One region of the Pseudonocardia sp. Ae331_Ps2 genome, then DNA from elsewhere that is predicted to be linked to it. Evidence: riboswitches for the same ligand, from Rfam matches in the RefSeq annotation. Region 1 holds a riboswitch; the other holds the start of a gene.
The links. Region 1 has a riboswitch for thiamine pyrophosphate ahead of thiO (glycine oxidase ThiO). Riboswitches for the same ligand answer to the same signal wherever they lie in the genome.
Positions count from the first base shown of each region.

Region 2: it holds a riboswitch for thiamine pyrophosphate, as region 1 does, so the genes downstream of both, Ae331Ps2_RS26815 (ABC transporter substrate-binding protein) here and thiO (glycine oxidase ThiO) in region 1, are expected to answer to the same signal.

Region 1 is NZ_MCIM01000001.1:1,660,028-1,675,565, forward strand. It holds gene Ae331Ps2_RS07810 (DUF222 domain-containing protein) at 244-996, shown strand; gene Ae331Ps2_RS33100 (HNH endonuclease signature motif containing protein) at 993-1,928, shown strand; gene Ae331Ps2_RS07820 (hypothetical protein) at 2,382-3,005, shown strand; gene Ae331Ps2_RS07825 (gamma carbonic anhydrase family protein) at 3,200-3,721, shown strand; gene Ae331Ps2_RS07830 (thiazole synthase) at 3,758-4,528, opposite strand; gene thiS (sulfur carrier protein ThiS) at 4,531-4,731, opposite strand; gene thiO (glycine oxidase ThiO) at 4,731-5,903, opposite strand; TPP riboswitch at 5,900-6,009, opposite strand; gene thiE (thiamine phosphate synthase) at 6,049-6,741, shown strand; gene Ae331Ps2_RS07850 (hypothetical protein) at 6,795-7,859, opposite strand; gene Ae331Ps2_RS07855 (DUF3159 domain-containing protein) at 8,300-8,968, opposite strand; gene Ae331Ps2_RS07860 (SGNH/GDSL hydrolase family protein) at 9,124-9,924, shown strand; gene thpD (ectoine hydroxylase) at 9,989-10,912, opposite strand; gene Ae331Ps2_RS07870 (ectoine synthase) at 11,039-11,434, opposite strand; gene ectB (diaminobutyrate--2-oxoglutarate transaminase) at 11,442-12,695, opposite strand; gene ectA (diaminobutyrate acetyltransferase) at 12,692-13,294, opposite strand; gene Ae331Ps2_RS07885 (hypothetical protein) at 13,620-13,928, shown strand; gene Ae331Ps2_RS07890 (SDR family oxidoreductase) at 14,044-14,784, opposite strand; gene tatA (Sec-independent protein translocase subunit TatA) at 14,805-15,080, opposite strand; gene Ae331Ps2_RS07900 (arpA protein) at 15,285-15,538, shown strand, end outside.
Region 2 is NZ_MCIM01000001.1:5,738,186-5,753,723, reverse strand. It holds gene Ae331Ps2_RS26850 (class I SAM-dependent methyltransferase) at 1-569, shown strand, start outside; gene Ae331Ps2_RS26845 (DEAD/DEAH box helicase) at 738-2,465, shown strand; gene Ae331Ps2_RS26840 (DMT family transporter) at 3,050-3,913, opposite strand; gene Ae331Ps2_RS26835 (hypothetical protein) at 4,276-4,461, shown strand; gene Ae331Ps2_RS26830 (choline dehydrogenase) at 4,569-6,272, opposite strand; gene Ae331Ps2_RS26825 (hypothetical protein) at 6,390-6,818, shown strand; gene Ae331Ps2_RS26820 (hypothetical protein) at 6,828-7,550, opposite strand; TPP riboswitch at 7,788-7,877, shown strand; gene Ae331Ps2_RS26815 (ABC transporter substrate-binding protein) at 7,885-8,910, shown strand; gene Ae331Ps2_RS26810 (ABC transporter permease) at 8,907-9,674, shown strand; gene Ae331Ps2_RS26805 (ABC transporter ATP-binding protein) at 9,671-10,399, shown strand; gene Ae331Ps2_RS26800 (sugar ABC transporter substrate-binding protein) at 10,603-11,751, shown strand; gene Ae331Ps2_RS26795 (ATP-binding cassette domain-containing protein) at 11,826-12,599, shown strand; gene Ae331Ps2_RS26790 (sugar ABC transporter permease) at 12,599-14,101, shown strand; gene Ae331Ps2_RS26785 (ROK family protein) at 14,103-15,275, shown strand; gene Ae331Ps2_RS26780 (haloacid dehalogenase type II) at 15,319-15,538, opposite strand, start outside.

The DNA of each region.
Region 1 (15,538 bases):
CCCGATCGCGTTCCGCGGAACGCGGTCCTGGTCCTGGCCCTGGCCCTGGCCCTGGCCCTGGTCGACCGTTGGGTCGGCAGGGCCGACGGGTCCCGTTCCGCTTCGTCGACCTCTCGGCATCCCGACCAGCAGCCGCGTTCCGCGGAACGCGATCGTCCCAGGCCCCGTCCTCCGCCGGGCTCGAAACTGTCGGACCCACCCGGCACACTCGTCTCGAACACACGTTCGACGAAGGAGAGTGTCGTGCCCCTGCCCGCCTCGACGACCACGACCACGCCGGCCGGTGAGCTGAGCCTGCCGGACCTCGAGTCCGAGCTCCTCGGTCTCGCCGGCCACATCGCCGCCGCCGAGTGCCGCTTCCTGCGACTGCTCGCCGAGTTCGACGACCGCGGCGGCTGGTGCGGGGTCGGCGTCCGGTCCTGCGCCCACTGGCTGACCTGGCGGGCAGGGATGAGCCTGCGCACCGCGACCGAGCACCTGCGCGTCGCGCACGCGCTGACCCGGCTGCCCCGGATCACCGAGGCGTTCGCGGCCGGCCGGATCTCCTACTCCAAGGTCCGGGCCGTCACCCGCCTCGTCGGCGCGGAGGACGCGGTCCTCGACCGCGTCACCGCCCCGTCCCCGATGGGTCCCGCCACAGAGCCGCTCCGGGACCCCGGCAGCGACCCCGACGCCGACGCCGACCCGGGAGTGCATGCCGGCTCCGGCGTGCCGGACGCCGAGAGGGCGGAGGAGACCACCACGCCGCCCGCCGACAGCGGCGACACGGTTACGCACGACGACACGGCGAGCGAAGCGGCGGTCGTCGTTGTCGCTCCGGAGCCGCAGGGTGACGCCGGGGCTGTCGCCCTTCTCGGTGCCGCGGCCGGGCCCGACGCCGAGCAGGTGCTCCTGGACCTCGCCCTGGGCGGGACCGCGAGCCATGTCGAGACCGTCGTCCGCGCGGTGCGTCGACGCTGCGCGCCGCCGAGCGACGTCGCCGCCCGGCGCGGGTGAGCTGGCACCACGACGTCGACGGATCCCTGGTCGTACGAGCCCGGCTCACTCCCGAGAACGGCGCCCTCCTGATCGCCGCGATCGAGGCCGGGGTCGCCGCAGCGCTCCCGACTCCCGCCGGCCCGACCGACAGCGACAGCGACGATCCGGCCGCACGCGAGGGGCGGCGGGCGGGATGGGGCGGGGTCGATCCCCACGAACAGGCCCGCCGCACGGAAGAGCAGGCACCGGGCGCGGTCGTCGACTCGCTGGCGGCCCGGCGGGCCGACGCTCTGGTGGACCTGGTCGTCCGCGGGCCCGGCGCGGCCGGCGCCGCGGTGGTGGAGCGGGGCTCGGCGCGGGTGACGGTCGTCGTCGACGCAGGGACCGGCACCGCACGCCTCGCCGGTGGGCCTGAGATCGCCGCGAGCACCGCCGAGCGCCTTGCCTGCGACGCCCGGGCCCAGGTGCTGCTGAGCGATCGCACCGGGAACCGGATGTACCTCGGTCGGAGCAGGCGACTGGCGAGCCCGGCACAGATCGCCGCCCTGACCGCCGACGGTGGCGGCTCCTGCCGGTTCCCGGGGTGCCACCACACCCGTCACCTCCATGCTCACCACGTCCGTCACTGGCTGCGGGGCGGGCCGACGGACGTCGACAACCTGGTCCTGCTCTGCTCGTTCCACCACCGTCTCGTGCACGACGACGGGTACCTGGTCCTGCGCCCGCCCGGTGAGGGCTGGTTGTTCCACCGGCCCGACGGCAGCCCTGTCGAGGCGACGGGCAGACCGCTGGACGGCAGCGCCGAGTCCCTCGTCGAACGGAACACGCGGGCCCGACTGCGGATCGATCGCAGCACCCTCACCCCTGACTGGTACGGCGATCGCCTCGACCCCGAGCCGATCCTCGACGCCCTGCTCCCGCCCGGCACGACGGCCACCGCCGTGGCCTGAACCCGCAGGCACTCCGCCGGACAACCGGAGAGGAATACAGACACAGGTACGGCCGGGGAGCCGACCCGGACCGCGGCGCACCGAGCCTGCGGGAGCCCGGTGCAGACACCGGCGCGCGAGGGCGCGGAAGCCGCATGTGCGAGGGGCTGGACGGCGGCCGCACAAAGTTGTCGCCGGACCGCGTTCCGCGGAACGCGGCGCCGGAAGCCACGCCCGGTCGAGGAGCGCGGTGACGATCTCGCCGAGGCCGTGGTTCCACTCGGGGGTCACGGTCACGGTCGCGGTCGGGGGCGTCGGGGCTCCGGGCGTGCAGCGGGGCACGTCGTCCCAGGAGGCGCGGCCGAGGGCGAGCGAGCGGTCCACCGGCCCGGCGGCGCACGGGCAGGCCGCGACGACGACCGGTTTCCGGCCTCGGGGGACAGGGCCGGCGGGCAGGACCGGTAGACAGGACCGATGCGCTGGTACGCCGAACGCCCCGACCGGATCGCCCGACAGGTCGTCGCCGACCTCGTCGCCGTGCTGTGGACGGTCCTCGCCGTCACCGCCGGCGTGGCCGTGCACGACGGGTTGTCCGCGCTGCGTGGGCCCGGTGACTCGCTGGTCGTCGCGGGCGGTCGGGTCTCCGACGCCTTCACCGGGGTCGCCGGAGCGGTCGGTGCGGTCCCGTTCATCGGGTCCGACCTGGCCCGCGCGCTGGATCCGGCCGCGGGGGCGGGCACAGAGCTCGTCGCCGCGGGGCGGCAGTTCGGGGGCGCCGTCGACGCTCTCGCGACCGGGGCGCTGGTCGTCGTCCCGCTGGTGATGCTGCTGCCGGTGCTGCTCGGCTGGCTCCCGCTGCGACTGCGCTACGCCCGGCGGGCCGGCGCCGCCGTCGCCGCGCGCGCCGCCGCCCCGGATCTACTGGCCCTGCGGGCGCTGTCGCGGGTGCCGGTGTCGCGGCTGGTCCGGGTCGCGCCGGACCCGGCGGCTGCGTGGCGGTCCGGGGACCCCGCCGTCGTGGCGGCGTTGGCCGCGCTGGAACTGTCCGACCTCGGCCTGCACACCCGCGTCCACGACCGGCCGACGACAGGGCGATGACCGGCGGCTGAAGAAGCGGGGACAGAGCTGGCGACACGCCGGCAGATCGACGGCAGCGTGACGAGACGGCGGCGTGGCGAGACCGGCCGTGTCGAGGCGGCAGGACGGCGGGCGACACGGCAGGGCGGCGACACGGCTGCGGTGCCGGCCGCGGCGCCGGGAGAACCACGGAGCGGGGTGCGACGCTGTCGACCATGCCGCTGTTCGCCCTGGAGGGCCTCTCCCCCACCGTGCACCCGGACGCCTTCGTCGCCCCGACCGCGACGCTCGTCGGGGACGTGCGCGTCGAGGAGGGTGCCTCGATCTGGTACAACGCCGTGCTGCGCGCCGACCTGGGGCCCATCGTCGTGCGTGCCGGCGCCAACGTGCAGGACGGGTCGGTGCTCCACGGCGGCGACGACCCGGTCACCGAGATCGGCGAGGGCGCCACGATCGGGCACCTGTGCGTGGTGCACGGTGCCGTGATCGGGGCGCGGGCGGTCGTCGGGAACGGCAGCACCGTGCAGGACGGTGCCCGGATCGGCGAGGGTGCGATGGTCGCCGCCGGGTCGACGGTCACGCCGAACTCCGAGCTGCCCGCCGACCGGCTGATGCTCGGCTCCGCGGCGAAGGAGCGCGGCGAGCTGACCGAGCAGGCCCGCTGGTGGGTGCGGACCAACCCGGACTTCTACCGCGCCCTGGCCCGGCGGCACGCCGACGGCGTCACCCCCGCCTGAGCCGCCCCCGCGCGTTCCGCGGAACGCTCCGGGCCCTCAGCCCTCGACGTCGGGCGAGCTCGCCTGGGCCCGGTAGCGGCGCGGGATCCGGCCGGCGTGCCGGGCGTCCCACCCCGCCTCCACGCCCCGTCGCATCGCGCGCGCCATCCGCTCCGGGTCGGCGGCGCGGGTGACGGCGGTGGCGAGCAGGACGGCGTCGCAGCCCAGCTCCATCGCCAGCGCGGCCTCCGAGGCGGTGCCGATCCCGGCGTCGAGCACGACCGGCACGCCCGCGGCGGCCACGATCATCTCGATGTTGTGCGGGTTGCGGATGCCGAGCCCGGTGCCGATCGGGGAGCCGAGCGGCATCACCGCGGCGCACCCGACCTGCTCCAGGCGACGGGCGAGGATCGGGTCGTCGTTGGTGTAGGGCAGCACGGTGAAGCCGTCGTCGACGAGCTGCTCGGCGGCGTCGAGGAGCTCGACCGGGTCGGGCAGCAGGGTCGTGTCGTCCGCGACGACCTCCAGCTTCACCAGGTCGGTCTCCAGCGCCTCGCGGGCCATCCGCGCCGTGAGCACCGCCTCGGCCGCGGTGCGGCAGCCCGCGGTGTTCGGCAGCACCGCGATCCCGAGGCGGCGCAGCAGGTCCAGCAGCCCGGTCCCGCCCGCGACGTCGACCCGGCGCAGCGCCACCGTGGTCAGCTCGGTGCCGGACGCGACCAGCGCCCGCTCCAGGATCTCCAGGTTCGCCGCCCCGCCGGTGCCCATCACCAGCCGCGAGTCGAAGAGGTGGTCGCCGAAGGCGAGCTTGTCGGTCTGCACAGCCATGCTCATCCTCCTTGCACCGCGGTCAGGACCTCCACGCGCGCGCCGACGCCGGGACGGTGCCCGGCCCACGACGTGCGCGGCACGACCTCCCCGTCGACGGCGACGGCGATCCCCCGCTCCGGCAGCCCGGCCTCGGCCAGGATCCGGGCGAGGTCGGCGTCGGCGTCGACCTCGCGGTGCTCGCCGTTCAGCACGATCAACATCAGTGGTTCCCCTCCTCGCGCACCCCGGCGGCGGCCGGGACGAACCGTCGCGGGTCCGCGGCGCGGACCGCTTCGGGCACGTCGTCGCCGCGCAGCAGCGCCGCCACGGCCACCGCGGTCACCGGCACCAGCAGCATCCCGTTGCGGCCGTGCCCGGTGGCGACGATCAGCCCGTCGGGCCCGGTCCGCCCGATCAGCGGCAGGTTGTCCCGGCTGCCGGGCCGCAGCCCGGCGGCGGTCTCGGTGAGCGCGTACTCGGCGATCCCGGGCAGGATCCGCTCGGCGTCGCGCAGCAGGTCGCGCACCCCGCCGACGGTGACGTCGGTGTCGAAGCCGTTCTCCGCCGTCGTCGCGCCGACGACGAGGTCGCCGTACCCGGGCAGCGTCCGCGGCACGGCGTAGACCGCCCGCCCGTCGACGAGCGCCCGCACCGTCCGCGACGGCGGCGGCAGCGCCCCGGCGCGCCGGGTCAGCCGCAGGATCTCGCCCTTCACCGGGCGCACCAGCCCGTCGAGCACCGGGTGCAGCGACGACGAGTGCGCCCCCGCGGCGACGACGACCGCGTCCGCCGCGACCGTGGCCCCGTCCGCGAGGCGCACGCCGGTGACGCGGGCGCCGTCGTCGAGCACGCGCGCGACCCCCCGGTCGGAGACCACGACCCCGGCCCGCTCCGCCGCGGTCGCCAGTGCGGCGAGCAACCGCCGGTTGTCCACCGAGGGGTCGTCGGGCACCGACAGGCCGCCGCGGACCTCGGGGCCCAGCGCGGGTTCGAGCCGGCGCAGCTCGCGGCCGGTCAGCCGGCGCACGTCGCGGCCGAGGGACTCCAGGTAGTCCGCGAGCGCGGTCAGCTCGGCGCGGTCGCCCGACCCGGTCGCGGCGACGACGGTGCCCTCCGGGTGCAGCCCGGCGTCGGTGCCGGCGTCGGCGGACAGGGCCGCGGCGAACTCCGGCCAGCGGGCGACCGAGTCCAGCCCGAGGGCGAGCAGGTCCTCCTCACCGGGCCAGGCCTCGGTGACCGGGGCGAGCATCCCGCCGGCCACCCAGGACGCGCCGCGACCGGGGGCCGGGTCGAACACGGTCACCGACCAGCCGTCGCGGGCCGCCGCGCGGGCGAGGGACAGGCCGACCGCGCCCGCCCCCGCGACGACCAGCCGTCCGGCACTCGCGCTCATCGGATCCACCTCACTCCCTGCGCCGGCATGACCCGGATCAGGTTCGACGGTCGGGACCGCGTCGCGGGTCCCCTCTCAGCCCGCTGCCCGGGCTCCCGTGGTTCGTCGTCGTCCGGGGCACAGGCTACGCCGTAGCCTGCGAGCCGTGTCCGACACTGATACCCGCCCCGGCACCCGCGACACCCGTCGCGCCCGGCTCGACGCCCTCACCGACGCCCGCCTCTACCTGTGCACCGACGCCCGCACTGCGCGTGGTGACCTGGCGGAGTTCGCCGACGCCGCGCTCGCCGGCGGGGTCGACATCGTCCAGCTGCGGGACAAGGGCGGGCCCGACGGACCGCTGGAGGCACGCGCCGAGCTCGCCGCCCTGGAGGTGCTCGCCGACGCCTGCCGCCGGCACGGCGCGCTGCTCGCGGTGAACGACCGCGCCGACGTCGCGCTCGCCGCGGGCGCCGACGTGCTCCACCTCGGCCAGGACGACCTGCCGGTGCCGTGGGCACGCCGGGTCGTCGGCGACGACGTGCTCGTCGGCCGGTCCTCGCACAGCCCCGAGGAGACCCTGACCGCCGCCGACGAGGACGGCGTGGACTACTTCTGCGTCGGTCCCTGCTGGCCCACCCCGACCAAGCCGGGACGCCCGGCGCCCGGCCTGGACCTGGTCCGCACGGTCGCCGGGCGCGCCCCGGCGCGGCCGTGGTTCGCGATCGGGGGCATCGACGGCGACCGACTGGACGAGGTCCTCGACGCCGGCGCCGACCGGATCGTCGTGGTCCGGGCGATCACCGAGGCCGAGGACCCGCGTGCGGCCGCGGCGGCGCTGCGGGCCCGGCTGGTCTGAGGCCCGACCGCGTCGATCCCGCGACGCCGGCTGACGGCGCCGCGGGACGCCGGTCAGTTCTGCGTGCCCGAGCCCTGGTCGCCCGAGTTCTGGCCGCCGGAGTTCTGGCCGCCGGAGTTCTGGCCGCCGGAGTTCTGGCCGCCGGAGTTCTGGCCGCCGGAATCCTGCCCGGAGCCCGGCTGCTGGGTCGGCAGGACCCGGTTCAGCCCGTCCTGCAGCGGGTTCGACGAGCCCGAGCCGTCCTGACCGGAGTCCCGGTCGCGGGTGCTGGTCGTCGACTCCGACGTGCTGGTCCCCGACTCCTCGGTGGAGGTCGAGCTCGACGACGACGTCGACGAGTCGCCCCCGGAGCCCTCGCCCCGGTCGTTCTCCTGCTGGGCCGGAGGCGCACCGCCGCGGACGACGTTGCTCACCGAGGTGCCGGAGGAGCCGGACAGCGACGAGCCCTTCACGAACTCGATGCCGGAGATCAGGAACATCGACACGGCGAAGGTGACGACGCCGAGCACCGCGGACACGACGACCGTCTTGCGGGTGACCCGCACCCGGCGGAACCGGCCGTGGCCCGTTCCGGCGGCGCGGGTGGTGCCGCCGGGCGTCTGCCACGGGTCCAGGAGCACCGTCTCCTCGCCGGTGGGCCCGGCGATGCTGCGGCCGGCGCCGTCCTGCGCGGCGGCCGCGGTGCCCTCGGCGACGCCCTTGCCCCGCCGGGTCGCCTTCTCCTTCAGCTCGAGGGCCTTGTCCTTGCTGACCTCGAGCGAGCGCGTGAACAGCGTGGTGGCCAGCGTCGAGATGATCGAGCCGAGCGCCGCGCCGATCACCGTGCCGACCGCGCCGAGGAACGAGCCGAGCACTGCCGTGACGATCGCAGCCCCGGCGCCGGCCGCGATCTTCGTCGGGCTGAGGTCGGCCTTGAGCCCGCTCGCCTTCGTGGTGTCCGACGAAGCGTCCCCGGAGCCGTCACCGGACCCGCCGGAGCCCCCGGACCCACCGGGACCGTTCGGTCCGCCCCCGACCGGCCCCACCGGACCGCCGGGACCGGCCGCGCGGGTCGTGTCCGACGCGGGCGGCAGCACCCGGGTGCGCGGACGCCCGCCGGGCGGCGTCCCGACAGGCACGCCCGGCCCTGGCACGACCGGGCTCACCGGACGGGCGCCGGGCGGGGTCTGCGTGGTCCGGCCGCGGGTGATGTCCGACGGCGGCTGCGGGCCCCGTCCACCGTGCGTACGGGACGGGTGCGCCGTGCGCTGCCGGGGCAGCCGCGGGGCGTCGGGAGAGGCCACCGGACGACCGGTGCCGGGTCGGGGAGCGGACGACTGGGCGGGGGGACGGGCCGGGCCGGGGACGCCACGGGGGGCGTCGCCGGAGCCGGGCTCCGGGGGGCGCTGGTGTGGCATGGCTCCTTGCAGTGATCGTCGGTGCAGGCGGATCGCCGCCGGGGGAACGTCCGGGGACGCAGCGACTGCGCCGGACGATCACCCGATGTGGTGACCTTCACACGATCGCGCAAAGATCACGGGAAGATCACGATTCTACCGTCACCGGTTGTCGGACAGCGTCACCGGGGGTGACGAATGCCCGGGTGATCGGCCGGCAGCGCCGTACGCAGCAACGGCCACGACACGAGCACGCTCAGCCCGACCAGCAGCGGGCTCAGCACCGTCCGCGCGACGCCCAGCAGCACCACCTGGTCGGCCGCCCACAACGGGAGGAACACCGACAGCCGCACGACGTACTGCGCCACCCACGCCCAGGACGCCCGCTGGTACCCGCGCAGCAGGTCCGGGTCGCGCCGCCACCGGGTCCGCTGCCCCAGCAGTCCGCCGACCACCACCCCCAGCAGCGGCCAGCGCACCACGATCGAGATCGCCCAGGCCAGGGCGCTGCCGACGTTGGACACGATCTGGACCAGGAAGAAGTCCGACGCGCGCCCGGTGATCAGCGCGATCGCGGCCGCGACGACGACCCCGGCCAGCCCGAACAGCACCGCGCGCGGCCGCCGCCCCCGGTACAGCCGCCATGCGGCCACCCCGGCCCCGGCGACGATCGCCGCGCCGGCGCCCCAGTTGATCGGGAACAGCGACCCCGCGGCGTTCGCCGCCACCCAGGCGAGCACGAACGCGACGACCGGGACCGAGGCGTCGACGGCACCGGCCCGGCCGCCGAGCAGCTCGGCCAGCCGCGGGTCCTCCCGGGGCGCGGTGCGGGAAGCGGGATCGGGTGTCACCTGACTAAGGGTGCCCTATCTCGGGCCGCAGGTCGACGGATCCGATTGGCGTACGGGCCCGGAGAGGGTGATCATCGCTGTAACGCCGCACGTCGTTGCGGTGAACAACAGATGGGCACGGATCAGGATCACGGAACCGGGAGGGGGCGGTGTCGATGGCCACGCAGCGACACGATCAGGGGCGCGCACGGCACCGGAGCTTCGTCGCGATCGGGGACAGCTTCACCGAGGGCCTCGACGACCTGACCCCGGACGGCAGGGCACGCGGCTGGGCCGACCGCGTCGCCGAGATCCTCGCCGAGCGCCGCCCCGGCTTCGGCTACGCCAACCTGGCGGTGCGCGGGAAGGTGCTGGACCAGATCGTCGACGAGCAGATCCCGGGCGCCGCGGCGATGCGCCCCGACCTGATCACCTTCTGCGCCGGCGGCAACGACATCATCGGCTGGAGCTGCGACGTCGACGACCTCGCCGCCCGCTTCGACGCCGCGCTCGGCAGGCTGGTCGCCACCGGGGCCGAGGTGCTCATCTTCACCGGCTTCGACCTACGCCGGATGCACCCGCTCATCCGCAGGCTGCGGGGCCGGATCGCCTGCTACAACGAGGACATGCGGGCCGCCGCCGAGCGGCACGGCTGCCGCGTCGTCGACCTGTGGGCCATGGACTGCCTCGCCGACCCGCGGGCCTGGGGCCCGGACCGGCTGCACCTGGTGCCGCACGCGCACGAGCGGGTCGCCTGGCGGGTGCTGGAGACGCTCGGCGAGGACGCGCCGGACTGGCGCGGCCCGTGGCCGGAGCCGGCCGTCGAGCCCGCGCCGTGGACCGCCCGGCAGGCCGAGGACCTGCGGTGGGTCACCCAGCACGTGATGCCGTTCCTGCGCCGGCGCCTGCGCGGCACCAGCACCTGGGACGACTACCACGCCAAGCGTCCTCAGCTGGCTCCGCTGCAGGACGCCTGAGCCGTACGTCGTCGTCCCGCGGTGCTCCCGCGGGACGACGACGTCGCGGTGCGCGGTGGGCCGCTCAGCGGACCGGGGTGTGGTCCCGGGCCGCGATGTAGGACGGCCGCGGCCGCGGTGCCGAGAACGGCGCGACGCACGCGTTCTCGACGCTGTTGAACACCAGGAAGATGTTCGACCGCGGGTACGGCGTGATGTTGTCGCCGGAGCCGTGCATGCAGTTGGAGTCGAAGAACGTCGCCCCGCCCGCGTCGCCGGTCATCATCGTGATGCCGTGCCGCTCGGCGAGCTTGGCGATCGACCGTGCGTCGGGCGTGCCGATCTTCTGCTCCTTCAGCGACGTCCGGTAGTAGTCCTCCGGCGTCTCGCCCACGCAGGACACGAAGGTCCGGTGCGATCCGGGCATGATCATGAGGCAGCCGTTGAACGGGTGATTGTCGGTCAGCGAGATCGAGCAGCTGACCGCACGCGGGCCCGGCATGCCGTCCTCGGCGTGCCAGGTCTCGAAGTCCGAGTGCCAGTAGAACCCACCGCCGCCGAAGCCGGGCTTGTAGTTGATCCGGCTCTGGTGGACGTAGACGTCGGAGCCGAGGATCTGGCGGGCCCGCGAGAGCACCCGCTCGTCGCGCACCAGCCGGCCGATCGCCTCCGAGATCCGGTGGACCTCGAAGATCGAGCGGACCTCGTCGGAGGACTTCTCGACGATGCAGCGCTCGTCGGCGCGCACCTGTGGGTCGGCGGCGAGCCGGTCCAGCTCGGCCTGGTACTCCGCGACCTCCTCGGCCGTCAGCAGGCCCGGCACCTGCACGAAACCGTCGCGCTCGTGCGCCTCCAGCTCCTGGGCGCCGAACATGCCCGCGCTCGCCCGGTCGCTCCAGACGGTGGGCTCGGCGCGGTCGATGAAGACCGGTGTGTTCGAGACGCGCGTCGGGTAGCGGTCACCCGCGGCGCGCACGAGACGCGGTTCGTTGCCGACCAGTGCGGTCATGGACCCTCCTGTGAGTCGCTGTCGGTTCGGTTCCCTTCGAACGGGTGTCGTATGAACGACCGCGAGGGGCGTTCCCGCTGTAACACAGCGGAAACACCCCTCGCGGTGTGATCTCGGAACGGAGGTTCAGTCCTCCGTGACCAGCGGGTACACGCCGTTCTCGTCGTGCACCTCCCGGCCGGTGACCGGCGGGTTGAAGACGCACACGCACTTGATGGTGGTCTTCGGACGGAGCTGGTGCTTCTCGTGGCCGCTCAGCACGTAGATCGAGCCCGGCTTGAGCTGGTACGTGACGTCGTTGTCCTTGTCGTACAGCTCGCCCTCGCCCTCGGTGATGAAGACGGCCTCGATGTGGTTCGCGTACCAGAAGTCGTTGATCGTCCCGGCCTGCAGGGTGGTCTCGTGGACCGAGAAACCGACCTTGTCGTTGGCCAGCACGATCCGCTTGCTGCGCCACTGGCCGTTCTCGGACTCGACGTCCCGATCGGTTCCGGTGATCTCGTCGATGGTGCGGACGATCATGTGGGTATCAGCTCCCGATGACGGTGCGGACGGACTCGCCGATGATCGCAAGACCCTCGTCGAGCTCGTCGTCGGTGGTCGTGAGCGGCGCCAGCAGCTTGAGGACCTCGTCGTTCGGACCGGCGGTCTCCAGCAGCAGGCGGTGCTCGAAGGCCTTCGAGGCCACCTTCTCGGCGAGCCCCTCCCCCTCGAACTGGATGCCCCGCGCCATCCCACGGCCCTTGGTGAACATCTCGGTGCCCTGGTTGTCACCGATGATCTTGTTGAAGGCCTCCTCGACCTTCTCGCCCTTGCGCAGCGTCTCCTTCTCCAGCGTGTCGTCGGTCCACCAGTTGCGCAGCGTGTGCGTGGCGGTGACGAACGCGGGGTTGTTGCCGCGGAAGGTGCCGTTGTGCTCGCCGGGGCCCCACTGGTCGTACTCCGGCTTGATCAGCACGAGTGCCATCGGCAGGCCGTAGCCGGAGATGGACTTGGAGATCGTGACGATGTCGGGCTGGATGCCGGCGATCTCGAACGAGAAGAACGGACCGGTCCGGCCGCAGCCCATCTGCACGTCGTCGACGATCATCAGGATGCCCTTGCGGGTGCACAGGTCGCGCAGCCCCTGCAGCCACTCGATACGGGCCGGGTTGAGCCCGCCCTCGCCCTGCACGGTCTCGACGATGACCGCGGCCGGCTCGTTGAGGCTGGATCCCGTGTCGTCGAGGACCTTCTCGAACCACAGGAAGTCGGGCATCTTGCCGTCGAAGTAGTTGTCGAACGGCATCGGCGTCGAGTGGACCAGCGGGATGCCCGCGCCACCGCGCTTCATCGAGTTGCCGGTCACCGACAGCGCGCCCAGCGTCATGCCGTGGAACGCGTTGGTGAAGTTGATCAGTGCCTCGCGACCGCTGATCTTGCGGGCGAGCTTCAGCGCGGACTCGACGGCGTTGGCGCCGGTCGGGCCGGGGAACTGCACCTTGTACTGCAGGTTCCGCGGCTTGAGGATGATCTCCTCGAAGGTGGTGAGGAACTCGCCCTTGGCCGAGGTGTACATGTCCAGGCCGTGGGTGATGCCGTCGCGCGTCAGGTACTCGATGAGCGGCTTCTTCAGCACCTCGGGGTTGTGCCCGTAGTTCAGCGCGCCCGCGCCGCCGAAGAAGTCGAGGTAGGAGTTGCCGTCGACGTCGGTCAGACGGCTCCCCTTCGCCGTGTCGAAGACGACGGGCCAGTTGCGGCAGTAGCTGCGGACCTGGGACTCGAGATCCTCGAAAACGGTCATGTGTTCTCACCCTTGTCTGCTGCGATCGGGCCGATGAGATAGAGGTTCTCCGGCTCGTGGGAGTCACCGAGCAGATCGGGACCGAACAGGTCCTCCCGCTCGATGGTGGTGTCGTGGCGCTCGGCGAACTTGGTGAACAGCCGGATCGACGAGGCGTTGTCCGGCGTGATGGTGGTCTCCATCCGCTCGGTGCCGCCCACGGCGACCGCCTGCTCCCAGACGGCGTCCAGCATCCGACCGGCGAGGCCCGCCCCGCGTGCCACCGGGTCGACGCACACCTGCCAGATGAACAGGGCGCCGTTCTCCGGGCGCAGGTAGCCGGTCACGTATCCGACGGCACGGCCGTCGTCGCGCCGGGCGATGACCGAGGTGCGCGCGAAGTCGCGACACCACAGGATGTAGGCGTAGCGGGAGTTCACGTCCAGCGTCCGCGACTCCACCGCCAGCCGCCACATGTCCACCCCGTCCGCCGGGACCGGGGAGCCGATCTCGTACGTATGGTCACCGTCGGCGTCGGCCGCCGGGCCGGATGCGCCGGTCGCGGCGTCTCCGTCCGGAACCGTGGACGCCCGAGGAGGAGCCTGTTCGGGAGCGGTCATGACTGGCGAGGTTAGTGCCGTCGGGCGCTCGATGCAGCCGCTGACGACGGGCGGCGACCCCCGGAGCCGTGATCCACGTGATCGGTGCCACAATGGGCGCTGACGCCGCGACACCCGGTGTCCGCCCTGGAAGACACCGTGATCACCGGTCCGTCCGATCGGTTTCGGGACCCGGCCCGGGGCGGCCGGAGGTCTCGGACGTGGCGCTCACCACGCTGCGCCACCACCCGGCCGCGCGTTCGGCCAATCGTGCGGATGCACTTGCATCTGCACCGCTGTGGGGTGACGATGGCTACTCCGTCGAACCGTGCCCGGAGGAGCTGTCGTGTCGGTGACACCCGCCAGTACGCGCCCCGTGGCCGTGGTGACCGCACCGGACGAGAGGCAGACCGTCACGGTCACCTGCGCCCGGGACAGCCGCAGCCACGTCGTGGCGCAGGCGGTCCTGGCCGACTCGCTCGCCGCCGGGACCGGCCACTGCACCGCGCTCTGCGGGCACGTGGTGCTGCCGGCGTCGCTGGCCTCACCGCCCGGGGACGGATGCCTGCTGTGCGCCGAGACCTCCGGGGCCGGGCGTCGTGCCCGCCGCCGCGGACGGATCGGCTTCGGGCGCTCGGCCCGCGCCGCCTCCTGAGCGCCGCCGCCGACCGCCGTCCACAGCCGGTCCGTTCCCCTACCGCCGGCCGGGCCCCGACCCGCGCCGGTGGACCCGCCGACGCCGGGCCGACGCGGGGTTCCCGGCCCGCCGGTCAGCGCCCGCCGGACACGTCCAGCACCGCGCCGGTGACGTAGCTGGCCTCGTCGGACAGGAGCCAGGCGATCGCCGTCGCCACCTCGTCGGGGTGACCGGCCCGGCCCATCGGGATCGACGGCGCCATGCGCTCGATCCGCCCCGGCTCGCCGGCCCTGGCCTGGAAGTCGGTGTCGAGCAGGCCCGGCCGGACGGCCGCCACCCGGATCCCGTCCGCGGCGACCTCCTTCGCGAGCCCGACGACGAGCGCCTCGACCCCGGCCTTCGCGGCCGCGTAGTCGTTCCACTCGCCGGGCGAGCCGAGCACCGCCGCGCGGGAGGTGACGTGCACGAGCACCCCGCCGGCCCCGCCGTAGCGGGTGGACATGCGGTGCACCGCCTCGCGCGAGCAGAGCAGTGCCGCGCGCAGGTTCAGCGCGACGACCTCGTCGATCCGGGCGTCGCTCATGTCCTCCAGGCGCTGCCGCGAGGGGGCACCGCCGGCGTTCGCGACCACCCCGGTCAGCGGCGACGGCAGGGCCGCCGCCGCGTCGAACAGCTGCTCGACGCCCTCGGTGCGGGTGACGTCCGCGGCGACCGCGGCAGCGTTCACCCCGGCCGCCCGGCACTCCGCGACGACGGCCGCGGCGTCCTCCGGCGAGGCCCGGTGCCCGACCAGGACGTCCTGGCCGCGTGCGGCCAGCAGCCGGGCGGTGGCCGCGCCGACCCCCCGGCTGGCCCCCGTCACGAGCACCGTCATGCGTCGTCCGTCCTGCGGCGTCAGGCCCGGTGGGTCTCGGGGCCGGGCTCGGGACGGGCGGTGGCCTCCGCCGCCCCCGGCTGCCGGTTGCCGGGGTCACGGACCTCGGTGTCGGCCCGGGTCGCGCCGCCGGGGCCGATCTCCCCCGGGCGCTCGTCGTCGTCGCGCAGGCCGCGCATCTCGCTCTTCAGGATCCGGCTGGACCGACCGACCGACCGCGCCATCTCCGGGAGCTTCTTCGCGCCGAACAGCAGGACCAGCACGACCAGCACGATCAACCAGTGGGTGGGGCTCATAGCTCCCATGACAGCCTCCTCGCTCGCCGACGGAATCAACGAACCATCCTCCGCCGGGGTTCCCTCTCGCAAGGACAGCCTCCCACGGCACACGGAATCTGATCATTCGGTCACTCACCGTTGATCCGTCGACACCGATCGGGTTTGGATGACGGTGACACCGCGGGCGGCACCGGTGCTGCCCGGGCACGAAGGAGCTGATCCGTGCAGCCGTCCGCACTCGCGGCCCCGCAGGAGCTCGACCCGGTCGACCTGACGCGCTACCCGGTGCACGAACCGGGCTCGTCCGGCTGGGAGGACGCGGTCCGCCGTGCCCGTGCCCAGCTCGCCGCCGACGGCTGCGCGGTGCTCCCCGGGTTCGTCCGGGCGTCGTGGCGGGACCGGCTGCGGACCGAGGGCGAGGCGGTCGCCCCGCTGGCGCACCACGAGACCGCCGTGGTGAACGTCTACAACACCGA
Region 2 (15,538 bases), 4.1 Mb from region 1:
GGGAGTTCCTGCGCGACCCGCTGCGCACGGCGTCGGCGCTGCCGAGCTCCCGGGCGCTGGCCCTCGCCGCGACGGCGCCGGTCCCCGCGACCGGGGACCCGGTCGTCGTCGAGCTGGGGCCGGGCACCGGGGCGTTCACCGACGTCATCGCCGAGCGGCTCGGCGGCCGCGGCCACCATCTGGCCGTCGAGCTGAACCCGCGCCTGGCCGCGCTGCTGCGGGCCCGCCACCCCGGCCTCGACGTCGCCGTCGCCGACGCGGCCGAGCTGCCCGCGCTGCTGGCCGCCCGCGGGCTCGCCCGTGCCGACGTCGTCGTGTCCGGGCTGCCGTGGGCGGCCTACCCGCGCGAGGAGCCGTGGCTGACCGACGTCGTCGCCGGCTGTCTGCACCCCCACGGCGCCCTGACCCAGTTCGGTTACTCGGTGACCCGGGCCCTGCCGCCCGCCCGCCGGCTCCGGCTCCGGCTCGCCGCGGCCTTCGAGGAGGTCGTGCACGGCCGCGCGGTGCTCGCCAACCTCCCGCCCGCGTTCGTCCTCACCGCCCGCCGCCCGCGGCCGCCCCGGGGCTGACCTGGCCCGTCGCCGTCGGGGAGGCTCCCGGCCCGCCCACCGGGCGGCGCCGTCACGACGCCCGGCTACCCTGATCCGCGCCCCGCAGCCGTGTCGGCGTCGACGCGCGGACGTGGCGGGGAATCGCCGGTTCCCACCCGGGAACGACCCACGGACCAGGGGAGACGTGTGTCGCAGACCCAGCTCGTGTCGCCCGACACCCGCCCGCTGCGCGCGTGGCAGCGCAGCGCACTCGCCCGCTACCTCGCGACCTCGCCGCGGGACTTCCTCGCGGTCGCGACCCCGGGCGCGGGCAAGACGACCTTCGCCCTGCGCGTCGCGTCGGAGCTGCTGCGCGACCGGGTGGTCGACGCGATCACCGTCGTCACCCCGACCGAGCACCTGAAGTACCAGTGGGCCGAGTCGGCCGCGGCCGCCGGGATCGCGCTCGACCCCGAGTTCCGCAACTCCGCGGGCGGCACCTCGCGGGACTACCAGGGCATCGCGATCACCTATGCCGGCGTCGCCGCGCACCCGATGCTGCACCGCAACCGCACCGAGAACCGCCGGATGCTGGTGATCCTCGACGAGATCCACCACGCCGGCGACGCCAAGAGCTGGGGCGAGGGCGTCTACGAGGCGTTCGAGCCCGCCACCCGCCGCCTGGCCCTGACCGGTACGCCGTTCCGCTCCGACGACAACCCGATCCCGTTCGTCGAGTACGTCCCCGACGCCGAGGGCGCCCCACGCAGCCGCGCCGACCACCAGTACGGCTACGCCGAGGCGCTCGCCGACAACGTGGTCCGGCCGGTCGTCTTCCTGGCCTACTCCGGCACCTCCAACTGGCGCACCAGCGCCGGCGAGGAGATGTCGGCCCGGCTGGGGGAGCCGCTGACCCGCGAGCAGACCGCGATGGCCTGGCGGACCGCGCTCGACCCCTCGGGGGACTGGATGCCCGCGGTGCTCGCCGCGGCCGACCGCCGCCTGCAGAGCCACCGCGACGGGGGCATGCCCGACGCGGGCGGCCTGGTCATCGCCACCGACCAGACCGCGGCACGGGCCTACGCCGCGTTGCTGACCGGCATCACCGGGGTACGGCCCGCGGTCGTGCTGTCCGACGAGGCGGGCGGCTCGGAGCGGATCGCGGAGTTCTCCCGCTCCACCGAGCGGTGGATGGTCGCGGTCCGGATGGTGTCCGAGGGCGTCGACGTGCCGCGCCTCGCCGTCGGCGTCTACGCCACCAGCGCCTCGACCCCGCTCTACTTCGCCCAGGCCATCGGCCGCTTCGTGCGGTCGCGGCGGCAGGGCGAGACCGCGTCGGTGTTCGTCCCCAGCGTCCCGGTGCTGCTCGGCCTGGCCAGCGAGCTGGAGGCGCAGCGCGACCACGTCCTCGGCAAGCCGCAGCGGCCCGAGGAGGTCTGGAACGACGCCGAGCTGAACGAGGCCAACAAGGTCAAGGACGAGCCCGGTGAGCAGGAGCAGGCGTTCACCTCCCTCGGCGCCGACGCCGAGCTGGACCAGCTGATCTACGAGGGCGCCACCTACTCCGCCGACGAGGAGGACTACCTCGGGCTGCCCGGTCTGCTGGAGCCCGACCAGGTGCGCACCCTGCTGTCCCAGCGGCAGGCGGAGTGGATCGCGAAGGGCTCACCGCGCACCGGTGCCCAGGCCCGCGCGACGCCGGCGACCGAACCGACCCCGCCGCTGGCCGCCGAACGCGGGCAGAGCGTCCGGGAGCGGCTGCAGACCCTGCGCAAGGAGCTCAACACCCTGGTCGCGCTGCACAACCACAAGACCCGCAAGCCGCACGGGAAGATCCACAACGAGCTGCGGGCGCACTGCGGCGGCCCGCCGGTGGCGATGGCGACCATCGAGCAGCTCGAGGAACGCATCGCGACCCTGCGTTCCTGGCGCTGAGAGCCGCCCTCGCGGGCCGCGACCGCGCGCGAGCCCGTGCCTGCGCGGGCGGGGCCCGCAGGCAGCACCGTCGTGCCGGGACCACCGCGCAGGCCGGGACGGGAGGGCACGGCGGCCCGTGCCCGGGCGATGGGGCGGCCTGTCGCCGTCGCGGGGCTGCAGCGCCACCGCAGCGCCACCGCCGCACCACCGGGACGCCGGTGCGGCCGAGCACACGGTGATCCGTTCCGCGCGCGCTGATCCGCTCGGCGCGCGCGTCCGGACACGCGCGGACCGCGTATCACCGCGCAGACTGCGGATCACCGCGCAGACTGCGGATCACCGCGCGGACTGCGGATCTGCGCGCGCACCGCGGATCACCGTGGGGATGGCGGATCAGCGCGCGGACTCCGGATCAGCGCGGACTGGGGATCAGCGAGCGCCGCGGATCAGTGTGCGGACTCCGGAGGACCGTGCGCGGACGGATCAGCGTGCGGACTCCGGATCAGCGCGCGGACGGCGGATCACCGTGCGGCCTGCGGATCACCGCGCGCGGAACGGATCACCGTGGGCGTCGTGTCGCCGTGCCGGTCAGGGCGGATCGGTCAGGACGGGGCGGCCCGGTCCCGGGCGGACGTGGCGGGCAGGGGGACCGGTTCGTCGCCGTCACGGGACCGCAGGGCCACGGCGAGGACCACCAGGCCGATCCCGACCGCCTCCAGCGTCCCGGGCAGCTGACCGAGCACCACGAGCCCGACCAGGGTCGCGGTGGCGGGCAGCAGCGCCAGCAGCACCGCGAACCGGGCCTGCCCGACCCGGCGCAGCACGACCTGGTCCAGCACGTAGGGGATCAGCGAGCTGAGCACACCCAGCCCGATGGACAGGGCGAGCACCGCCGGATCGGCGAGCGGTGCGAGGTTCGCGACGCCGAACCCGGTCACGGCTCCCGGACCCCCGACGAACAGCAGCGGGACCAGGACGACGGCGGCCACGGTGAACCCCGTCGCCAGGTCGTCGATGCCGGAACCGGCGCGTGCGACCCGTTTGCCCAGCACGATGTAGACGGCCCACATCGCCGCCGCGCCCAAGGCCCACAGCACCCCGGCCGGGCTGCCGGACCAGCGGACGTCGGCGATCAGGAGCACGCCGGCGGCGGCCAGGCCGACCGCGCCGATGTCGCGGAACCGGCGGGAGGCGAGCGCCGCGACCAGGACCGGTCCGGTGAACTCGACTGCCACCGCAGTGCCGAGCGGCAGCCGGGCGATCGCCTCGTAGTAGGCGACGTTCATCAGGGCCGTGGCCAGCCCGAACACCCCCGCGCGGACGAGGCGGACGCCGCGCCAGGCGTCGCGGCCGGGGCGGCGCCAGGCCAGCAGCAGCAGCGCGGCACCGATCAGCCGCAGCTCGGCGACCGCCGACGGCGCCAGCCGGTCGAACAGCCCGACGGCCAGTGCGGCCCCCACGTACATCGAGATCCCACCGGCCAGGAACAGCAGCGGAGCGGGAACACGATCGGGCGACGGGCGGGGACTCACTCGCCCACCGTAGTCCGCGACACACCGTATTTACCGTGGCGCGCTTGCACGTCGGCCGAGTTCCCCGCATGATTCACACGCAGTCAACTTCATACGCAATCGGTCACCGCGGGTACATCGCGGCGCCACCAGACCGTGCGGCCCGCGCCACACGTGACGGACGTCGCGACGCATCCCGGGAACACGTACAGGGGCCTCGAGCGTCTGTACAGGTGTGGGCGAGCCGCTCGTGCGGTCGTCACAGTGATACGGCGGCGAGCGCCCGAAGCCCGCCGCCGCGACGGAGGGAGACCGCTATGCAGCCCGAAACGCTGACCCGGCCCGAACTGACCCTTGCCGACCGTTGCGACCGCTGCGGTGCGGCTGCCAAGGTGCGCGCGATCCTGCCCTCCGGTGGGGAACTCCTGTTCTGCAACCACCACGGTCGTGCCCACGCCGAGAAGCTGCGTGAGTCCGGGGTGCAGGTGCAGACCGGGGAGTGACGCCCGGGGCCGCCGCGGCCCCCACACACAGACCCGCGAACGGGGCGGGGATCCGATCGGATCCCCGCCCCGTTCGGCATGTCGGGGGTGTCAGGAGGTCGGGCGCCTCAGGATGCCGGTGCGAACGGCTCCTGCCCTGAGCCCGTGCCCTCGTGCGTCCCGGCCCGCCGCGACGGCGCCGGGTCGGCGGGCAGCGGGGTCGCGCCGGTGACGATGTCGGCGGCCCGCTCGGCCACCGCCACCACGGGGCCGTAGGTGTTGGCGTTGGGCACGTCCGGGAAGATCGACGCGTCGACGATCCGCAGGCCCTCGGTGCCGTGCACCTGCAGCGTCGACGGGTCCACGACGGCGTCGGCGTCGGTGCCCATCCGCGCGGTGCTGGTCGGGTGCAGCCCGTTCTGGGCGCGCCGGGACACCCAGTCGAGGATCTCGGCGTCGGAGCGGACGGCCTCCCCGGGGAAGGTCTCCCCGGCGTCGAGGTCGGCGAACGCAGGCTGGTTCAGGATCTCCCTGGCCAGGCCGACGGCCTCCACCCAGCGACGCCGGTCGCCGTCGGTGACCAGGTAGTTCTGCACCAGGCGCGGCGGGACCGCGGTGTCGCGGGACACCGCGCGCACCGTCCCCCGGACGTCGCCCGCCATCACCGAGACGTGCATCTCGTAGCCGTGCCCGACCGGCGGGACGTCCGGCGCGAAGCGCATCGCGACCGGCGCGAACAGCATCATCACGTCCGGGATGTCCCCGGCCATCGAGGTGGAGGCGAACCCGCCGATCTCGAAGTGGTTGCTCGCCCCGACCCCGGTGCCCGAGACCAGCCAGCGGGCCGCCGCGGCGGGCAGCCGGTGCGGTGCCCGCTGCGGCGCCAGCGAGATCGGCTGGGAGCAGGCGTGCTGCAGGTGCACCGCGAGGTGGTCCTGCAGGTTCGCGCCGACCCCCGGCAGCGCCACCCGGGTCTCGACGCCGATGCCCGCGAGGTGCTCCGGGTCGCCGAAACCGGACACCTGGAGCAGCTGCGGGGTCGCGATGGAACCGGCGGCCAGGATCGTCTCGCCGGCGTCGACGTCGCGGATGGTGCCGTCGGAGGCGCGGTAGCGGACCCCGATGACCCGGGTGCCGCGGGCGTCGGTGCGTAGCGCGCGGACCAGGGCGCCGGTGCGCACGGTCAGGTTGGGCCGGGAGCCGGCGACCGGGTGCAGCCACGCATCGGTGGCCGAGAAGCGGCGCCCGCGCGAGATCGTGCGTTCGGTGCGGGAGAAGCCCTCCTGGACCGGACCGTTCGTCGAGTCGACCAGCGCGTGCCCGGCCTGCTGGGCCGCGGCCAGGAACGCCGCGTTCAGCGGGCCGGCCGCCGGGGCCCGCTCGAGGACCTGCGGGCCGTGGCCGCCGTCGGGCAGCGGGGTGCCGTGCTCGGAGGTCCGACGCTCCAGGCGGCGGAAGTAGGGCAGCAGGTGGGCCGAGCTCCACTGCTCGCAGCCGGGCAGGCGGGACCAGCGGTCGTAGTCGCCCGGGTGGGCCCGCTGGTAGACCATCCCGTTGATGCTGCTGCTGCCGCCCAGGACCTTCCCGCGCGGGACGGCGATCCGCCGCCCGGCCAGACCCGACTCGGGCTCGGTGACGTAGCACCAGTCGTAGCGCGGGTTGCCCCACGCCTTGGACAGCGCGGCGGGCATCCGGATGATCGGGTCCCAGCGGTGGTCGGGGCGGCCCGCCTCGAGCATCAGCACCCGGCGTGTGGGATCCTCCGTGAGCCGCGAGGCCAGCACCGCCCCCGCGGATCCTCCGCCGACGATGACGACGTCGTACCGGCCCATTCGCGTCCTCCACACGTACTGTCGGGATTGCCCTGTTCGAGGGAGCAACCCCCCTTGCGTGGATCACGGTACGCCGCGGCCACCGCCCGTCGTCGCCGCCCCCGTACGCTCGACGGCGTGACGACGACCGAGCGTGGTGCGGACGACGGAGCGGACCTCCGCGACCGGCCCGCGGACGACGCCGACACCGCGCTGGCCGCCCTCGCGGCCCAGCTGGACGCGTCGGTCGCCGCGCTGTCCTCGGCCCGCCGACGGGTGGCCGAGCTGCAGGAACTGCGGGCACAGGGGCTGAGCTGGCGGGAGATCGTCCCGCGCGAGGCACGGCCGCTGATCGTCGAGACCCTCACCCGCACCCTCGACGGCCTGGGCGCCGTGGGTGGCCGGTTCCGCCGTGAGGAGGCCGTCGCGCTGCACGGCGAGGGCGAGTCGATCGCCGGGATCGGCAGGCTGTTCGGGGTCAGCCGCCAGCGCGCGTCGGCCTACCTGCAGGAGCACCAGCAGCTCCTCGAACGGGGCGCGTCCCGCGAGGACCGGCCGGAGACCTGACCCCGGGGATCAGGTCTGGTCGCGCCGGCGGTGCCGGGCCTGCCGCTGGGCGGGCACCCGCGGCGCCACCGGTGCCGCGGGGGAGCGGCGGGCCGCCGGGATCAGCGCGGTGCGGTCGACCGCGTCGGACTGCTCGGGCACCGCGGAGGCCGCGGTGCGCAGCTGCAGCCGGGCCAGCTCGCGGACGTCGGTGAGCCGGGCCGCGAGTGCGGTGACCACCGGCGCCAGCGCGACGACCAGCCGCTCGCCCAGCGGGTCGTCGGGCCCGCCCCGGGCGAACAGCTGCAGGGCGCCCGCGGTGCGCCCGGCGACCGGGACCGGCACGGACAGCGAGCGGACCAGGCCGCAGTCGGCCGCGGCCGCGGCCAGCTCGGGCGGCCCGGTCCGGGTCAGGTCCGGGGTGGTCAGCGTGCGGTCGCCGCGCTCGGCGGCGGGGCCCGGCCCGGCGTCGGCCCGGCGCTGCAGCTCCCCGAGGCGCAGGGCGGCGGTGTCGGACCCGAAGACCCGCCGAGCCTCGGGGTCGCGGGGGTCGGCGGGCTCGCGCAGCAGCAGCGCCGCACCTCCGACCCGGGCGGCGGGCACCAGTGCGACGCAGATCCCGGACAGCATCGCGGCGACGTCCGCGTGCGCGACGGAGACGGAACCGGCCTGCAACGCGACCCGCACCAGGGCGGGTGCCGGGTCGGGCGTCGGCCGCCCGGTCGTGCCGGAGGTCCAGAGCGAGGCCGCCATCTCGTCCCTTCCGCGTCAGCTCCCGCGAGCGAGGTCCGTGACACAGCGTCGCGGGTGTGGTGGGTGAGGATAACGATCGTGGTCACCGCCGCGGACGGCGGCTCGCCCGGCGCGTCCGACCGATCACCGCAGGTGACCGAAGTCGCGGCTCCGGTGACGGGGGGGTGTCCGAACGGTGCGGTGCGACCGACGTCGCCCCGGCGGGACCGGGTGGGCCGCGTAAGGTCTCCGGACGTACCGCGGGAGCCCGCGCACCGAGGCTGAGAGGGCGGCAGGACCGGCCGCCGACCGTTCGAACCTGATCCGGGTCACACCGGCGTAGGGAGGCCGCCCCGTGCTGTCACGTGCTCTCCGTCCACTGGCCGTCGTGCTGGCGCTCGCGCTCGCCCTGTCCGGCTGCGCCGCGGGCGACGGCTCCGGGGCCGCGGCCGGGGGTGGGCCGATCCGCGTCGCGCTGGACTGGACGCCGAACACCAACCACATCGGGTTGTTCGCAGCCCAGCAGGCGGGCTACTTCCGCGACGCCGGTCTCGACGTCGAGTTCCTGCCCTACAACCAGACCTCGCCGGACACCCTGGTCGGCTCCGGCGCCGCGGACTTCGGCGTCGGCTTCCAGGACTCGTTCACCTTCTCCAAGGCCGCGGGTGCCGACATCACCTCGGTCATGGCGATCCTGCAGCACTGGGCCACCGAGATCGCCGTGCGCGCCGACCGGTCCGACCTCACGCGGCCGCGCGACCTCGACGGGAAGGTCTACGCCGGGTTCGGCGGGCCCGGCGAGAACCAGAAGATGCAGGCCGTGATCCGGGCCGACGGCGGGCGCGGCGACTTCCGCACCGAGGTGCTGTCCACCGCCGCCTACGAGGCGCTCTACTCGGGGCAGGCCGACTTCACCGAGCCGTTCGTCAACGTCGAGGGGATCGAGGCACAGCTGCGGGGCGAGCCGATCCGTACCTTCCGCTACACCGACTACGGCTTCCCGGACTCCTACAACGTGCTGCTGCTGGGCAACTCGACCTGGCTGCGGGACAACCCGGACACCGCCCGGAGGTTCGTGCAGGCCGTCCAGAAGGGCTACGCGCTGGCCGCGCAGGACCCGGCGACGGCGGCGCGGATGCTGAAGGAGGCCAACCCCGGCGCGTTCACCTCCGACGAGCTGGTCGACCGGGGCGCGCAGATGCTCAGTGAGCGCTTCCTGCGCGACGCGCAGGGCCGTGTGGGGTTCCAGACCCCGCAGCAGTGGGCCGGCTTCTCCGGGTTCCTCTACGACACCGGCACCGTCGCGGGGCCGGACGGGGCCCCGGTGCGGCAGAAGCCGGACTTCTCGACCTGGTTCACCAACGACTACCTGGCACCGTGACCCGTCGGCTGTGGCCGGCCGCCGCGCTGGTCACCGCGCTGCTGCTCACCTGGCAGGTCGCGGTCACCGTCGCCGGCACCCGGCCCCAGGTGCTGCCCTCGCCGCTGCGGGTGGTCGAGCAGGGCTGGGCGTTCCGGGCCGAGCTCTGGGCGAACACCCTCCCGACGGTCCAGGTGACGCTGATCGGGTTCACCGTCTCGATGGCGCTGGCCTGGGCCGCGGCGGTCGCGGTGGACTTCTCGCCCTGGCTGCGGCGGGCGCTGACCCCCCTCCTGGTGGCCTCGCAGACACTGCCGGTGGTCGCGATCGCGCCGCTGCTCATCATCTGGTTCGGTTTCGGCCTGCTGCCGAATGTGCTGGTCATCGCCCTGGTGACGTTCTTCCCGGTGGCGGTCGGGCTGATCGAGGGCTTCGCCGCGACCGACCGCGCCGCGACCGCCCTGCTGCGGTCGATGGGTGCCTCGCGCTGGCAGCGGTTCCGCTACGTGCGGCTGCCGGGGGCGCTGCCGTCGTTCTTCACGGCGCTGCGGATCGCGATCACCTACGCGGTGACCGGGGCGATCTTCGCCGAGTACGTCGGCGCCCGGGCCGGCCTGGGGATCTTCATGCAGCTCCAGAAGAACCAGTTCCGCACCGACCTGGTGCTCGCCGCGGTCGGCGTCACCGCCGTGCTGTCGGTGACGTTGTTCGCACTGACCTTCCTGCTCCAGCGCCTGGTCACGCCCTGGTACGTGGCCGACCACGACGGAGGAGGTGCGCGGTGAAGGTCGTGGTGCGCGACCTGTCGGTGTCCTACGGCGACCTGCCGGTGCTGTCCGGGGTGCACCTGGACGTCGCGCCGGGGGAGTTCGTGTCGCTCGTCGGGCCGTCGGGATGCGGCAAGTCGACGCTGTTCGGGGCGCTGGCGGGCATCCTCGACGGGGCGACGGTGACCGGCGACATCGAGGTCGACGGCGGCCCGGTGCGCGGTGCCCCGTTCGGTCTGATGCCCCAGCAGGACCTGCTGTTCCCGTGGCGCACGGTCCTCGACAACACCGCCCTCGGGCTGGAGGTCGCCCGCGTGCCGCGCCGCGAGGCCCGCGAGCGCGCCCGCGCGCTGTTCGAGCCGTTCGGGCTGGCCGGCTTCGAGGACGCCCGCCCGGGCGAGCTCTCGGGCGGCATGCGCCAGCGCGCGGCGCTGCTGCGCACCGTCGTCGCGGGCCGGCAGGTGCTGCTGCTCGACGAGCCGTTCGGCGCGCTGGACGCGCTCACCCGGACCGCGATGCAGGACTGGCTGGAGTCGGTGCGCGCCCGCTACGGCTGGACGACGGTCCTGATCACCCACGACGTGCGGGAGGCGGCCCTGCTCTCGGACCGGGTGCTGGTGTTCTCGCTGCGCCCGGCGACGGTGGTGCGGGAGCTCGTCGTCGACTCCGGGCGCCCGCGCAGCCGTACCGACCCGGCGCTGGCCGCGGTCGAGGCGGACCTGCTGGACACCCTGCGCGGCTGAGGCAGGGCCGGCGTTCCGGCGCTCCGGATCGTGCCCGAGGGCAACAAAGTCGGCGTTCGTGACCGGATCGTGATGACGAAACGGGAACTGTCTCGATTCAGAAGGCTGTTGCGGAGCCGGTTCCGCCCAATACGTTGGCGCTCGCAACATTCACCCGTTCGTGATCATGCGAGCGGTCCACAACGTCGTGGAGGGAGACCCCGATGGGGGCACGGAACACGGGGCGCGGTCCCCGGCTGCGTCGGGCGGTCGCGGCGGCGGGCCTCGGCCTGCTGCTGGCCGTCGCGGGCTGCGGACAGAACAGCGCGGGCGGCGGCGGGGACACCGCCGGCGGTGGCTCCGGCGGGTCCGGCGGTGGGGTGAAGGTCGGGGTGATCCTCCCCGAGACCGACTCCTCGGCCCGCTGGGAGGGCTTCGACAAGCCCATGCTGGACGCGGCGCTGCGCGCCGAGGGCATGGACCCCGACATCCAGAACGCCCAGGGCGACGAGCAGAAGTTCTCCACCCTGGCCGACGGCATGATCTCCAGCGGCGTCAAGGTCATGATCATCGCCTCGATCAGCAGCGACGGCGGCACGGCCGTCGCCCAGAAGGCGAAGGCCCAGGGCATCCCGGTCATCGACTACGACCGGCTCAACCTCGGCGGCGTCAGCGACTACTACGTCTCCTTCGACAACGAGAAGGTCGGCGCCCTGCAGGGCGAGGGCCTGGTCCAGGGCATCGGCAACAAGCCGGGCGCCCAGGTCATCGAGATCGAGGGCGCGCCGACCGACAACAACGCGACCCTGTTCTACAACGGCCAGCAGAGCGTGCTGAAGCCCAAGTACGAGTCCGGGGCCCTGAAGCTGGTGCAGAGCCAGAAGATCGACAAGTGGGACAACCAGGTCGGCGGCACCACCTTCGAGCAGATCCTCACCGGCAACGGCGGCAAGGTCGACGGCGTCGTCGCCGCCAACGACGGCCTCGCCGGCGCCATCGTCACGGTGCTGGCCAAGTACGGCCTGAACGGCAAGGTCGTGGTCACCGGCCAGGACGCCACCGCCGACGGCCTCGCCGCGATCCTGCGCGGGGACCAGTACATGACGGTGTTCAAGCCGATCGAGCAGGAGGCGCAGGCCGCCGCGAAGCTCGCCGGCGCCCTGGCCAAGGGCGACACCGCGGCCGCCGACGGCGTCGCCACCCAGACGGTCAAGGACCCGAAGGGCAACCGTGATGTCAAGTCGCTGCTGCTCGAGCCGCAGCTGATCACCAAGGACTCGGTCAAGAAGGTCACCGACGCCGGCTACGTCAAGGCCTCGGAGATCTGCAACGCCGAGACCCAGGCCGCCTGCGGCCAGCTCGGCATCAAGTAGGACCCGCAGCCGGTCCGGGCCGCGGCGGTGATCCCGCCGCGGCCCGGCCGGCGCCCACGTGGAAGGTGCCCGAAGTGGCCGACCCCATCCTCTCCCTGCGCGGTGTCTCCAAGAGCTTCGGCGCCGTGCAGGTCCTGCACGACGTCGACCTGACCGTGCGCGCCGGCGAGGTCACCGCGCTCGTCGGCGACAACGGCGCGGGAAAGTCCACCCTGGTCAAGTGCGTCGCGGGGATCCACCCGATCGACTCCGGCGAGGTCCTGTTCGAGGGGGCTCCGGTGACCGTCGCCGGCCCGTCGGACGCCGCCAAGCTCGGCATCGAGGTCGTCTACCAGGACCTCGCGCTCGCCGACAACCTCGACATCGTCCAGAACATGTTCCTCGGCCGCGAGCGCGGGCGCTCCTGGATGCTCGACGAGGGCTCGATGGAGCAGGCCGCCCGCGACACCCTCGCGTCGCTCTCGGTCCGCACCGTCACCTCGGTCCGGACCCCGGTCGCGTCGCTGTCCGGCGGGCAGCGCCAGACCGTCGCGATCGCCAAGGCGGTGCTCTGGGACTCGCGTGTCGTGCTGCTCGACGAGCCGACCGCGGCGCTCGGCGTCGCCCAGACCCGCCAGGTGCTCGACCTCGTGCGACGGCTGGCCGAGCAGGGCCTCGGCGTCGTGCTCATCAGCCACAACATGGCCGACGTCTTCGAGGTGTCCGACCGGATCGCCTGCCTCTACCTCGGCCGGATGGTCGCGCAGGTCCCGACCCGCGAGGTCACCCACTCCGACGTCGTCGCGCTCATCACCGCGGGCCGCTCCGGCGAGCTCGGGCTGCCGCGGCCCGAGCAGGCGGTGTCCTGATGGCCCCCCACCCCGACCCGTCCGGCCCGGCCGGCCCGGGAGGAGACACCGTGACCGAACGGACGCCCGCGCCCGAGCAGGAGCAGAGCGCGGCCCGCCGGGCGAACCCCGCCAACCGGGCCGCCGACTTCGGCATCGACACCACCGCCCGCACCACCCGCGAGGCGATCACGGCCTACCTGCGCGGGCTGCGCGGCGGCGACCTGGGCTCGCTGCCCGCGCTGCTCGGCCTGGCCGCGCTGTTCGTGCTGTTCAGCGTGCTCGACTCGGGCGGCACGTTCCCGAGTCTGCTCAACCTCGCCAACCTGCTCCAACAGGGCGCCGGTCCGACCATCATCGCGATGGGCCTGGTGTTCGTGCTGCTCACCGGGGAGATCGACCTGGCCGCCGGCACGGCGTCCGGGCTGGCCGCGGCGCTGATGGCGCTGCACCTGATGAGCGACGGCAACGTGCTCGGCGCCACCGGCACCACCGTGTTCGTCCTGCTGGTGGCGGTCATGCTGGCCGGTGCCGTGCTCGCGGCGCTGGTCCGGGTGTGGGCCGGGTCGGTGATCAGCCTGCTCACCGCGGTCGTGCTCGTGATCGGGGTCCCGGCGAACGCGTTCACCGTGATGGGGCTCGCCGTCGGCGTCGGGGTGGTGATCGGCTGCCTCACCGGGTTCCTCGTGGCCCGGATCGGGATGCCGTCGTTCGTCGTGACGCTGGCGTTGTTCATCACGTGGCAGGGGGTGATCCTGCAGCTCATCGGCGACGGCGGCACCATCGCGCTGCGGGACCCCTTGATCAACGCGGTGGCGAACGGCAATCTCTCGGTCACGGCGTCGTGGGTGCTGTTCGTGGTCGTCGCCGGTGGCTACGCGCTGGTCCAGACGGTCCGGCTGCGGACCCGGCTGCGCAGCGGGCTGGTCGCGCCGCCGACGGGCCTGGTCGCGTTGAAGATCGGAGCGGTGGTGGTGCTCGGCGGCCTGGTGACGTTCGCGCTGGTCCAGGACCGTTCACCGGGCGTCATCGCGATCGCCGGGGTGCCCTACGTCGTCCCGATCGTGCTCGTCCTGCTGGTGCTCGGCACCTGGGTGCTCGACCGGACCCGGTTCGGCCGCCACGTCTACGCCGTCGGCGGCAACCGGGAGGCCGCGCGCCGGGCCGGCATCGACGTCGCCCGCATCCGGGCGTCGGTGTTCGTCATCTCCACCGCCTTCGCCGCGATCGGCGCGATCGTCTACTCGTCGAAGATCGGGTCGGTGAACCCGGCGGCCGGTGGCGGCAACACCCTCCTGTTCGCGGTCGGCGCCGCGGTCATCGGCGGCACCTCGCTGTTCGGCGGACGCGGCCGGATCAGCAACGCCGTCATCGGCGGCACGGTGCTGGCCACGGTGCAGAACGGCCTCGGCCTGCTCAAGCAGCCCGCCGCCGTCGTGTTCGTGGTGACCGGCCTGGTGCTGCTGCTCGCGGCCGGTGTCGACGTGGCGTCACGGCGCCGGGCGGCGGCCACCGGCCGGTGACATGACCCAGCCCGGATCGGGGACCCGACCCGACGACGCGCGCCGGCACAACCGGGCCGTCCTCTTGCGTCGGCTGCACGTCGAGGGACCCTGCACCCGCGCGACGCTGGCCGGCGAGCTCGGCCTCAACCGCAGCACGATCAAGGCGGTGGTGGACGGGCTCGCCGAGGCGGGCGTCGTCACCGAGGCCGTCCCGGCCCGGCGCTCGGGGGCCGGACGGCCGTCGCTGCTGGTGCTGCCCGACCCGCAGGCGGCGGTGGTGCTCGCCGTCGACATCCGGGTCGAGCAGGTGGCGCTGGCGATGGTCGGCATCGGCGGCCAGATCCTCGGGCGGCACAGCTGGAACCTGCACCGCACCACCCGGCTGCCCGGCGAGGTGATCACCCACCTCGCCGAGTCCGCCGCCCTGCTCCGCGACGAGCTGGGCGTCGCCGAGCAGGCGGTCGGGGTGTCGGTGCCCGGCGTCGTCCGGCGCTCCGACGGCTTCGTGCACGAGGCACCCAACCTCGGCTGGCGCGACGTCGACCTGGGCACCCGGCTCGCCGCCGTCCTGGCCCGGCCGGTGCAGGTCGCCAACGACGCCGAGGCCGGAGCACTCGCCGAGCACCTGCGCGGGATCGGCCGCGACGTCGCCGACATGGTCTACCTGTCCGCCGACGTCGGCGTGGGCGGCGGTGTCGTGTCCGGCGGGACGCCGCTGCGCGGCACCGGCGGCTACGTCGGCGAGCTCGGGCACCTCATGGTCCGACCGGACGGGCGGGAGTGCTTCTGCGGCTCGCACGGCTGCTGGGAGACCGAGGTCGGCGAGCCCGCGCTGTGCCGCGCGCTGGGGCTGCCCGAGGACACCCCGCGCGGGGTGCTCGTCGCCGAGCTGCGCGACCTGGCCGCGGTACCGGGGAGGGCCGACCGGCTGCTGGCGGACTACGCCGGATGGATGACCGCCGGGCTCGTCACGGTGGTGAACATGCTGGCCCCGGAGCTCGTCGTACTGGGGGACCTGTTCGGGGCGCTGCCGCCGTCGGTCGTCGAACGGGTCGGCTCCGAGCTGCGCCGACGCAGCCTGGTCAGCCGGGCCACGGGCGGGACCCGGCTCGCGGTGTCCCCGCTCGGCCGCGACGGCGCGCTCGTCGGCGCGGCCGAGATCGCGTTCGAGCCGGTGCTGGCGGCGGTCTGACGCCGTGCCGGGGCCGGCCCGGCACCACGGCCGGCCCGCGGGCTCAGGCCAGGTGGCCGGCCAGCGCCGCCAGCGCGCCGACGGTGAAGGTCGGCGGGGTGAGGTACCCGGGCCAGGTGTCGCCGTGGCGGTCCAGCCAGGCCGTCGCCATCCCGACCCGCGCGGCGCCGTGCAGGTCCCACGGGTGCACCGCGACCATCACCGCCTCGCCCGCGTCGACCCCGCAGGCCCGCAGCGCGTACCGGTAGGACTCCGGCGCCGGC